DNA from 3 places in the Paracoccus cavernae genome. Region 1 is predicted to be linked to each of the others. Evidence: riboswitches for the same ligand, from Rfam matches in the RefSeq annotation. Region 1 holds a riboswitch; each other region holds the start of a gene.
What was found. Region 1 has a riboswitch for cobalamin ahead of ACFFUC_RS04645 (CbtB domain-containing protein). Riboswitches for the same ligand answer to the same signal wherever they lie in the genome.
Positions count from the first base shown of each region.

Region 2: linked by a shared signal. The riboswitch ahead of ACFFUC_RS09175 (TonB-dependent receptor plug domain-containing protein) and the one ahead of ACFFUC_RS04645 (CbtB domain-containing protein) in region 1 are both predicted to bind cobalamin.
Region 3: linked by a shared signal. The riboswitch ahead of nrdH (glutaredoxin-like protein NrdH) and the one ahead of ACFFUC_RS04645 (CbtB domain-containing protein) in region 1 are both predicted to bind cobalamin.

Region 1 is NZ_JBHMDZ010000002.1:207,362-210,631, forward strand. It holds gene ACFFUC_RS04630 (cobyric acid synthase) at 1-443, shown strand, start outside; gene ACFFUC_RS04635 (hypothetical protein) at 440-985, opposite strand; gene ACFFUC_RS04640 (CbtA family protein) at 989-1,759, opposite strand; gene ACFFUC_RS04645 (CbtB domain-containing protein) at 1,766-1,951, opposite strand; cobalamin riboswitch at 1,982-2,156, opposite strand; gene ACFFUC_RS04650 (inorganic phosphate transporter) at 2,285-3,270, opposite strand, start outside.
Region 2 is NZ_JBHMDZ010000010.1:38,078-41,347, forward strand. It holds gene ACFFUC_RS09175 (TonB-dependent receptor plug domain-containing protein) at 1-1,306, opposite strand, end outside; cobalamin riboswitch at 1,440-1,620, opposite strand; gene acs (acetate--CoA ligase) at 1,743-3,270, opposite strand, start outside.
Region 3 is NZ_JBHMDZ010000045.1:101,006-104,275, forward strand. It holds gene ACFFUC_RS15055 (MFS transporter) at 1-409, shown strand, start outside; gene speB (agmatinase) at 440-1,420, shown strand; cobalamin riboswitch at 1,723-1,920, shown strand; gene nrdH (glutaredoxin-like protein NrdH) at 2,024-2,245, shown strand; gene nrdI (class Ib ribonucleoside-diphosphate reductase assembly flavoprotein NrdI) at 2,261-2,677, shown strand; gene nrdE (class 1b ribonucleoside-diphosphate reductase subunit alpha) at 2,659-3,270, shown strand, end outside.

The DNA.
Region 1 (3,270 bases):
ATGATCCCGAAGGGCTCGAAGGGGAAGCGGGCAGCAGCGCGGGGCTGGGACTTTTGTCGGTCGAAACGGTGCTGCAATCGGGCAAGGTTCTGCGCGAGGTCAGGGCGCACCACGAGGCGAGCGGTGCCGCGATGCGGGGCTACGAGATCCATCTGGGCGAGACCACTGGCCCCGATCGCGCGCGGCCCTTTGCGCGGATCGGGCAAACTCAAGGGTCTTCGCCGGAAGGCGCGGTTTCCCGCGATGGCCGTGTCGAGGGCAGCTATCTTCACGGGTTGTTTGCCGATGACGGTTTCCGCGCGGCCTATCTCGGCGGCTTCGGTGCGGTCTCGGATCTGGCCTATGACGCCAAAATCGACGCGGTTCTTGATGCTTTGGCCGACCATCTCGAGAGCCATCTCGCTCTGGACCGCATGCTCGCGCTGGCGGGAGTGGAACCTTAACCGCACCCCAGATGCAGGGCGAGCGGCCGGTCATGGAGCGGGGCAAAGCACGCGACCGTTCGGGCGTGATCGGCCGCGAGCTGGCGCAACAGGCAGCGCAGCATCAGACGCGGCGCCTTGCGGAACTCGGCTCTCTCGGGTGCGGCGCCGCTCAGGATCAGGTCCCGCAACTCGTGCTGTTGCGCGCGATAGGCATGGCCGAAATGCTCGGCAAAAGGATGGGGGCCGAGGCTCGCGCGTTTCGCGGCGGCAATGCCCGCAAGCGCGAAACCTTCCGGCAGTTGCAGATGGCGCGGGAGGAGCTCGGGGCCGGTCGCGCCGCATTTGAGCAGGATCAGGCCGAAATTGCACGATGCGGGCAGGCTTGAAATCGTCTCGTAGGCCTGAACGCGGTAATCGCGGTCAACCGGAAAGGGCGGGGTTTGCAGCGTGAGGGCCGACAGCGCGGGGCCGGTCGCGAAGCTCCAGCCGCATTGCGCCAAACGATCGGCCAGCGCCCCTGTCAGAGGCGCCGGCCTGAGTTGCGAGAGGCTTTCCGCCACGGCTCAGGCGGTGCGTTTGGGCAGGACCAGCGTGAAAAGGACCAGCCCGAGAACGACCCAGCCCACGAGGCCCACGCCCAAGGCGCGGCTCGCGAATTCCGAGGCGAGTTCCGGCGGAGCGGGACCTTCGAACACATGGACCGCCGGTGCGCCGATCACATGGGGGGCCGCGATCAGGGCGATGGCCGGAGCCCATGCCCGCCAGCTTGTGCCGAAAGCGATGAGCCAGAGCCCGAGGCCGGAGGCGAGCACGGTCGCACCCCACCAGAGCTGGCGTTGGCCGAGATCGGCGGCGGACATGCCCGGCAGCTCGGGTGCAAGTCCCAAGGCGGGGAGGAATTGCACCGCGAGAAAGCCCGCAAGGCCCCAAAGCATCCCGTCGCGCGGCCGCAGGTTTTGGCCGCGACCCAATGCGATCAGCAGAACGGCAAGGCCGAGCAGCCCATATCCCGCATAGATCAGGATCGAGAACAAGACCGTCAGCGCGTCGCGCTTGAGGTCAATGCCGCCGGACACCCCTTCATCAGCCGCGGGGGCTGCTGTCGGCGCGGTTTGGTCCGCAGCGTGGTCGGCCGCATGGTCATGGGGCTGCGCCCCGTCCTCTGCCTCGCCGTGGTGGTGGGGCGCGGCGCTTGCGAAATGGACGCGCTCGCCACCCTCGTAAAGCTCGGCGTGCAAAAGCACCGGCTGGACAAGCCACAGCTGCAACAGGGCGGCAATCAGCCCTGCAGCAGCGCCAGCGATCAAGGCGCTGGACAAAGATTTCAGATCCATGTGCGGTTAGTGGCAGGGATAGCCGGCCGCATGGCGCAGGTCATGGGCCGCATCATGCAAGGTTTCGGATTGGGCAATGCCCGAGAGGAAAACGAGGCCCAAACCAAGGACCGTGGCCAGAATGATCGTGGCCCGCGGGCTCGATTGTTCGGCGGAAGTTACGGCATTTGCCGTTGCGATCATACGCGACATGTCAGCTCCTTTCCGTCACACCCGACGGAGGTTGATTGATCGTCAGAGATCGGTCTCCTGACTCGCGGATCATCATGCTCGCGGCCTTCCCAGTGCGTGGCACCAGTGGCTTTCTCGCTGCATTCTCCGCTCACAGTCGCGGGGGCGGTCGGGTTCGAAACCCAGTTCCCATGTTGCAAGCAACATCTCTGACCAAGCGACTATGTGGCGGTCGCTGTCCGGTTGCAAGCCTTATGCCGTCGAAGGCGGGCATTTGCTCTGGTGCTCTCGGGAGGCACAAATGAAAACTCCGGCCGCAGCGGGCCGGAGCAAGATCTTGCGCGGTGGGCGTTCTCAGCCCGAGATCGCGTTCAGCCCGAGGAAGATGATCGCCGACAGCACCGCGGCGGCGGGCAGGGTCACGACCCAGGCGGTCGCGATCGTCGTGACATGGGTGCGGCGCACCAGTTTGCGGCGGCGGCGCTCTTCGGGGCCGAGCTGGTCTTCGACCGGCATGGCGACGCGGGCCTTGCGCAGGCGGCGCTCGGCATCCCATTCGCGGAAGAAACCCACGCCGAAAATCGCGCCGACCGCGATATGGGTCGAGCTGACCGGCAGGCCCATGCCGCTTGCCACGATCACCGTCAGCGCCGCCGAAAGCGCGACGCAGAAGGCGCGCATCGGGTTGAGCTTGGTGATCTGGCTTCCGACCATGCGGATCAGTTTCGGACCGAAGAGGAACAGTCCGAACGAGATCCCGAAGGCCCCGATGAGCATGACCCACAGCGGGATGCTGACGTTTTCCGTGACCGCACCCGATTGGGCCGCCTCGACGATGGCGGCCAACGGGCCGACGGCATTGGCGACATCGTTCGCACCATGAGCAAAGCTCAGCATCGCGGCCGAGACGACGAGCGGGATGCCGAAAAGCGGCTTGAGCGATTTGTTGCGGTTCTCCGCGCCTTCGGACTGGCGACGGATCACGGGGATCATGATCAGCCAGGTCGCGATGCCGATGCCGAGGCCGATCAGCAGGCTGCCCGTCAGCGTGACCTCGATCAGCTGGCGCAGGCCCTTGAGAGCGAGATAGCTCGAGAAGGTGCCCGCCATGATCCCGACCAGAACCGGCACCCACAGGCGCGCGGCGGCGATCTTGTCGTCGCGGTAGACGATCTGGGATTTGATGAACCACAGGAAGGCGGCCGCAATCGCGCCGCCAAGCAGGGGCGAGATCACCCAGCTTGCCGCGATGGTGGTGACATTGCCCCAGTTCACCGCGCCGAAACCGGCAGCCGCGATGCCTGCGCCCATGACGCCGCCCACCACCGAATGCGTGGTCG
Region 2 (3,270 bases), on a different contig from region 1:
GATAGCCGAAGAGCTCGGTAAAGGTCGGGTTGGTCATGCCGGCCCCCGCCGAGGCATGGAGCCGCAGGCCATTGCCGAAATCCTTGGAGAGGCCGAGGTTCCAGCTGGTGAAATCGCGAAAACCCTTGTTGTTGTCGCGCCGGATGCCCGCCTGCACGTCCAGCCCGTTGCCGTAAAAGCCGCGATATTCCAGCGCGACGGAATCGGTGCTTTTCTCCTGCGCGGCAATGCCGGTCGCGCTCTCGCTCCAGCGGATCTGCTCGGCCATGATGTTGAGCAGATGATTGGCCGCCTCGACCTCCACCCCGTCGAGCGAAAGGCTCGCGCGGTATTTCAGCGCCCGCGTCACGCCGAGCATCTGAACGGGAAAATCACCGGGGAAATCCTGCGCGTAACGGCTGCGCTCGTAGCTCAGCCGATGGGTCAGGCGGCCGTCGAGCGTATCGAATTCCGCGAAAACCTGCCCGATCCGTTCGTCGCGCTTGCTGTTGAGGTCACGGATATCCTGCATGTAATCGGCCTCGCCGGTCGCGAGGTAGTCGGAATTGTCGTAGCCGTAGGTCTCGCGCGCCTGGGACTGGGTCAGCCCGAACCGCAGCGTCTCGGTCGCTTGCCAATCGCCCGAAAGCGTCAGGCTGCGGCGGCGCGAGCCGTCCTTTTCGCCGCCCTTGCCCGAGGCGTCATAGCCGTGATCGTCGCGCGCGCCGTAAGACAGGCTGACCCCGCCCTGCGCACCGCGCGCATAGGCAAAGGCCGAGGCGTCATAGCCGTCGCCGACCATGGCGCGGATCTCTCCGCCCGTCCCCGGTTCGGTGCTGCGCCGCGTGATGATGTTGACGACACCGGCAGAGGCGCGCGAGCCGAAGAAGACCGATTGCGGGCCGCGCAGGATCTCGAGCCGCTCGACCTCGCCGATGCCCATGCCCGAGAGGATGAAGGCCTCGCCGCCGCCGCGCGCCTCGACGCCGTCGACCAGCACGAGCGTGTGGTTCGCCGGAGCGCCGCGCATCCGGATCGAGCCGAAGCTGAGGCCGGTTTCGCTGACCGACACCCCCGGAAGTCCGGTCAGCGCCGCGCGCAACGAAGGCGTGGCGCGGCTGCGCATCTCTTCGCCTTCGACGATGCTATAGGCGCGCCCGTAAGCATCCGTGGCGATGGGCGAGAGGCCGCCGTCGATGGTCACGGTATCGAGCAGCACCGGCGAGGCGGCGTCCTGCGCGACGCCAGCCAGCGGAAAAGCGGTCGAAAGCGCGGCCAAAGCGGCCAGGCCGGTCAGGTTGCGGGGATGGCGTGATCTGGTTTTCACGGCGGAATCCTTGCGTCATCCGGAGCGTTCTCCGGAAGGGATGAAAAGATGTCTTCGGACGGAAAACCGCCGCAGACGGGTGAGGTTGGTCACCGCTGCGGTCAATCCGCTTCGCAGGTCCGCCCCGGACCCCGAATGGGTGATCGCGCCGGCAGGTCTCCTGACTCGCGGGTCAAAGCATCAGACCTGCCTTCCCGGTTGCCCAGTGGCGTGTCGGCCGTCGCTCGCCGCTTACAGTTGCGGGGGCAGTTGCGGGATCTCACCGCATTCCCTTTTCATCCGGATGTTCCGGAACCGTAGCCGCACCAATTAGCCGCGCTGCCCGCCGCCGGTCAAGGCCGCAGCCTGTCAGATGTGCGCGCGGCAGCGGTCGCCAAAAGAAAACCCGCCGCATGGATGCGGCGGGTTTCTATGCATTCAGGCTTTGGAAAAAGCCTCAGCCGTGGTTCTGGCGGTTCTCGATCAGATCCTCGACCACCGAAGGATCGGCCAAAGTCGAGATATCGCCCAAAGCACCGAAATCGTTCTCGGCGATCTTGCGCAGGATGCGGCGCATGATTTTGCCCGAGCGGGTTTTCGGCAGGCCCGGTGCCCACTGGATGAGATCGGGCTTGGCGATCGGACCGATCTCGGTGCGCACCCATGTTTCAAGCTCTTTGCGCAGATCGTCCGAGGGCTCGATCCCGTTCATCAGCGTGACATAGGCATAGATCCCCTGCCCCTTGAGGCTATGGGGGTAGCCGACCACAGCGGCCTCGGCGACCTTCACATGGGCGACCAGCGCGGATTCGACTTCGGCCGTGCCCATGCGGTGGCCCGAGACGTTGATCACGTCGTCGACGCGGCCGGTGATCCAGTAATAGCCGTCCTCGTCGCGGCGGCAGCCGTCGCCGGTGAAATAGGTGCCGGGATATTGCTGGAAATAGGTCTCCATGAAGCGTTCGTGATCGCCCCAGATCGTGCGCATCTGGCCGGGCCAGCTGTCCGAGAAGCACAGGACGCCCTCGACCCCGTTACCTTCTTGTACGGCAGCAGTCGCGGCATCGAGAACGACCGGCTTCACCCCGAAGAAGGGCAGCGTCGCCGAACCGGGCTTGGTGTCGATCGCGCCCGGAAGCGAGGTGATCATATGGCCGCCGGTCTCGGTCTGCCAGAAGGTGTCGACGATCGGGCAGCGGCCTTTGCCGACGTGCTTGTCGTACCAGACCCATGCCTCGGGGTTGATCGGCTCGCCGACCGTGCCCAGCACACGCAGGCTGGTGAGGTCGTATTTGTCGACCCATTCCGGCCCCTGCCCCATGAGCGAACGGATCGCGGTCGGGGCGGTATAGAACTGGTTGACCTTGTGCTTTTCGCAAACCGCCCAGAACCGGCCCGGATCGGGGAAGTTCGGCACGCCCTCGAACATCAGCGTCGTGCCGCCGTTGGCAAGCGGGCCATAGACGATATAGCTGTGGCCGGTGACCCAGCCCACATCGGCCGTGCACCAATAGACGTCGCCGTCCTTGTAGTCGAAGACCATCTGATGGGTCATCGCCGCATAGCACAGATAGCCGCCGCTGCTATGGACGACGCCCTTGGGCTTGCCGGTCGAACCCGAGGTATACAGGATGAAAAGCGGATCCTCGGCATTCATCGGCCGCGGCGGGCAATCGGGCGCGACCTCTTTCATCTGGGCCAGCACATCGACATCGCGGCCCTGGACCCAGGTGGTCTGGTCGCCGGTATGTTTGACGACAAGGCAGCGCACGCGGTCCGAGCAATGCAGCAGCGCTGCATCGGCATTCGACTTCAAGGGCGTGCGGCGGCCGCCCCTCGGGGCGGTGTCGCAGGTAATCACGACTTTCGCGCCGCAATCGTTGATGCGGTTGGCGAGGGCATCGGGCGAGAAGCCCGCGAAGACCACCGAATGGACCGCGCCGATCCGCGCACAAGCGAGCATGGCATAGGCCGCCTCGGGGATC
Region 3 (3,270 bases), on a different contig from region 1:
GCGCAAAGTCATCCTGCTGCTGTGCTCGGTCCTGTTTGTCGTGCTGACGGTGCCGCTGTTCATGGTCCTGTCCTCGATCACCTATACCGGCATGGCGAGCACCAGCTATCTGATGATCCTCATGGTCCTTGCGCTGTTCGGGGTCATGATGGCGATGAACGGCGGCACTTTGGCCACGTTCCTGTGCGAGCTCTTCCCGACCCGCGTGCGTTTTTCGGGCTTCGCGCTCAGCTATAACTCGGCCAATGCCTTCTTTGGCGGCACCGCGCCTTTGATCGCAACATGGGTCGGCGGGATCATCGGCAGCGCCCTTGCGCCGGCCTATTTCCTGACCGGCGCCGCAATCATCACCTTCTTGTCGATCATGATGGCCCGCGCAGGCGGGGCAGGGTCGAAGCTGGAAGAGTGACCCAATATCTTGTTGAAAGGACATCATGAAATGAGCACGGACAAATATTCAGCGGGTCGCCTGAACCTACCCTTCGTCGGGATCTGCACCTTCGGCAAACGCCCCTATGTCGCCGATTGGACCCAGATCGACGCCGATGTCGCCGTGCTGGGCGCGCCCTTCGATTTCGGCACGCAATACCGCGCCGGCTCGCGCTTCGGGCCGCGCGGGGTGCGCGAGGCCTCGACGCTGTTCAGCTTCGGCCATGCGGGGGCCTACGATCACGAGGATGACGTCACCTATCTGCCCGACAGCGTGCGCATCGTGGATATCGGCGATGCCGACATCGTCCACACCGACACCGCCCAAAGCCACGCCAATATCAAGACCGGCGTGCAGGCGATCCTTGAAGCGGGGGCCTTTCCGGTGGTGATCGGGGGCGACCACTCGATCAACATCCCCTGTATCGACGCTTTCGAGGGGCATGGCGACATCCATATTTTCCAGATCGACGCGCATCTGGATTTCGTGGACGAGCGTCACGGCGTGCGTACCGGCCACGGCAGCCCGCTGCGCCGCGCCTCGGAAAAGGGCTATGTCACCGGGATGACGCAGGTCGGCATCCGCAACGTGTCCTCGACGGCGCGTGACGGCTACGAGGCGGCGCGGGCCTCGGGATCGGACATCTTGTCGGTGCGTCAGGCGCGCAAGCTCGGCGCCGAAGAGGTGATCAACCGCATCCCCGAGGGCGCGCGCGTCTATGTCACGCTCGATATCGACGGCTTCTGCCCCTCGATCGCGCCGGGGACGGGAACGCCGTCGCATGGCGGGTTCCTTTACTATGAGGTGCTCGAGATGCTTCAGGCGCTCGCGCGTCGCCACGAGGTCGTCGGCATCGACCTGGTCGAGGTCGCGCCCGAGTTCGACCATTCCGCAACCACCACGACGCTCGCGGCGCAGGTCTTGCTGAACTTCATCGGATTCGTCTTCCACGAGCGGGCGCGCCGTGCCGGAAATGTCGCGCAAGGCTGATATGCCCCAGCGTTACATGGATCGGGCTTGAAGCCGATTCTCCAAAATGCAAAAGGGGGCCGCGTCGGTCCCCTTTTGTCATGCCGCAGCGTCCCGTTCGGGGCCGCGACGGGCGAACGGGGGCGGGAATGCGCCGCTGCGAGGGCTTGAGTCCCGCGCGTGAATAGCTCTTTATGTTGCAGGGCGCGGGCGTCCCGCAGCCCCGAAACTCCGAAACTGTGGTTCGCTTCAAAGGCTTGATTGTCACGGGCAGTCTGTTACCTTGTCGTCATACCATATGTTGACAAAAATGCGGCCGTGAGGCCTAATGCTTGTGTTCTGGTTCTTGAGTCGAAGACGCGTTTGGCGCAAGAAAAAGAGGGAAAGCCGGTGAGAAGCCGGCGCTGCCCCCCGCAACTGTAGGCGGTGAGCGAAGCCACAAGGATCCTGCGGGTTTCTGCGCGAAGGATCGGCCGAGCGATGATCCGTGAGTCAGGACCTGCCAGGACAGGAATAGAATTAACCGTGCGGTGGGCGCGGGGGTTTCAAAACGTCTGACGAAGGAGTGTCTTCGCCGGATTTTCCCCTGTCTCTCGTCGCGATATGCCAAGGGACAAGGAAGATATGACCATCACCGTTTACTCGAAGCCTGCTTGCGTTCAGTGCACCGCCACGACCCGCGCGCTTGATGCGAAAGGTCTGTCCTACGACATCATCGACCTGACGCAGGACGAGGCGGCGATGGAGAAGGTGACGGCCCTTGGCTACCGTCAGGCTCCGGTCGTGATCGCGGGCGACGAGCATTGGGCGGGCTTTCGTCCCGACATGATCGGCCGTCTGTCCTGATCGGGCAGCGGGGTCGTGCTTGATCTTGTCTATTTCTCGTCGGTCTCGGGCAATACGGCCCGTTTCGTCGAGAGATTGGGAATGGGGGGCACCCGTATTCCGGTCAGCCCTTCCGATCCGATGCCGGTTGCGGACAAGCCTTTCGTCCTGATCTGTCCGACTTTCGCGGATGGTCTGGGGCGGGGCGCGGTCCCCAAACAGGTGATCAAGTTTCTCAATATCGCCGAAAACCGCGACCTGCTGCGCGGCGTGATCGCCGCGGGCAACCGCAACTTCGGCACGACCTTCGCCCTTGCGGGCGATGTCATCGCACAAAAAACCAACGCGCCAGTTCTCTACCGTTTCGAACTGGCGGGCACCGAAACCGATATCATCCGCATCAAAGCGGGGCTTGCTGAATTCCGGGGGATGGAATGCTCGACAATGGCGTGAAGGCCGAACTTGATTACCATGCATTGAACGCGATGCTGAACCTCTACGACAGCGAGGGGAAGATCCGTTTCGACGCCGACCGCAAGGCGGCGCATCAATTCTTCCTGCAGCATGTCAACCAGAACACGGTCTTCTTCCATTCGCTGGACGAGAAGCTCGATTATCTGGTCGAGGAAGGCTATTACGAGGCGCAGGTTCTGGACCAGTATTCCAAGAACTTCATGCGCGAGATCTGGGACGCCGCCTACAAGAAGAAATTCCGTTTCCCGACTTTCCTCGGCGCGTTCAAATATTACACCAGCTACACGCTGAAGACCCGTGACGGTCAGCGCTATCTCGAGCGCTACGAGGACCGCGTCGTCATGGTCGCCCTGGCGCTGGCGCGCGGCGACGAAAAGCTGGCGATGCGCTTCATGGACGAGATCCTGTCGGGCCGCTTCCAGCCCGCCACGCCGACCTTCCTGAACGCAGGGAAAAAATCGCGCGGCGAGCTGATTTCCTGCTTCCTGCTGCGCGTCGAAGACAACATGGAATCGATCGGCCGCTCGATCAACTCGTCCCTGCAGCTTTCCAAGCGCGGCGGCGGCGTGGCT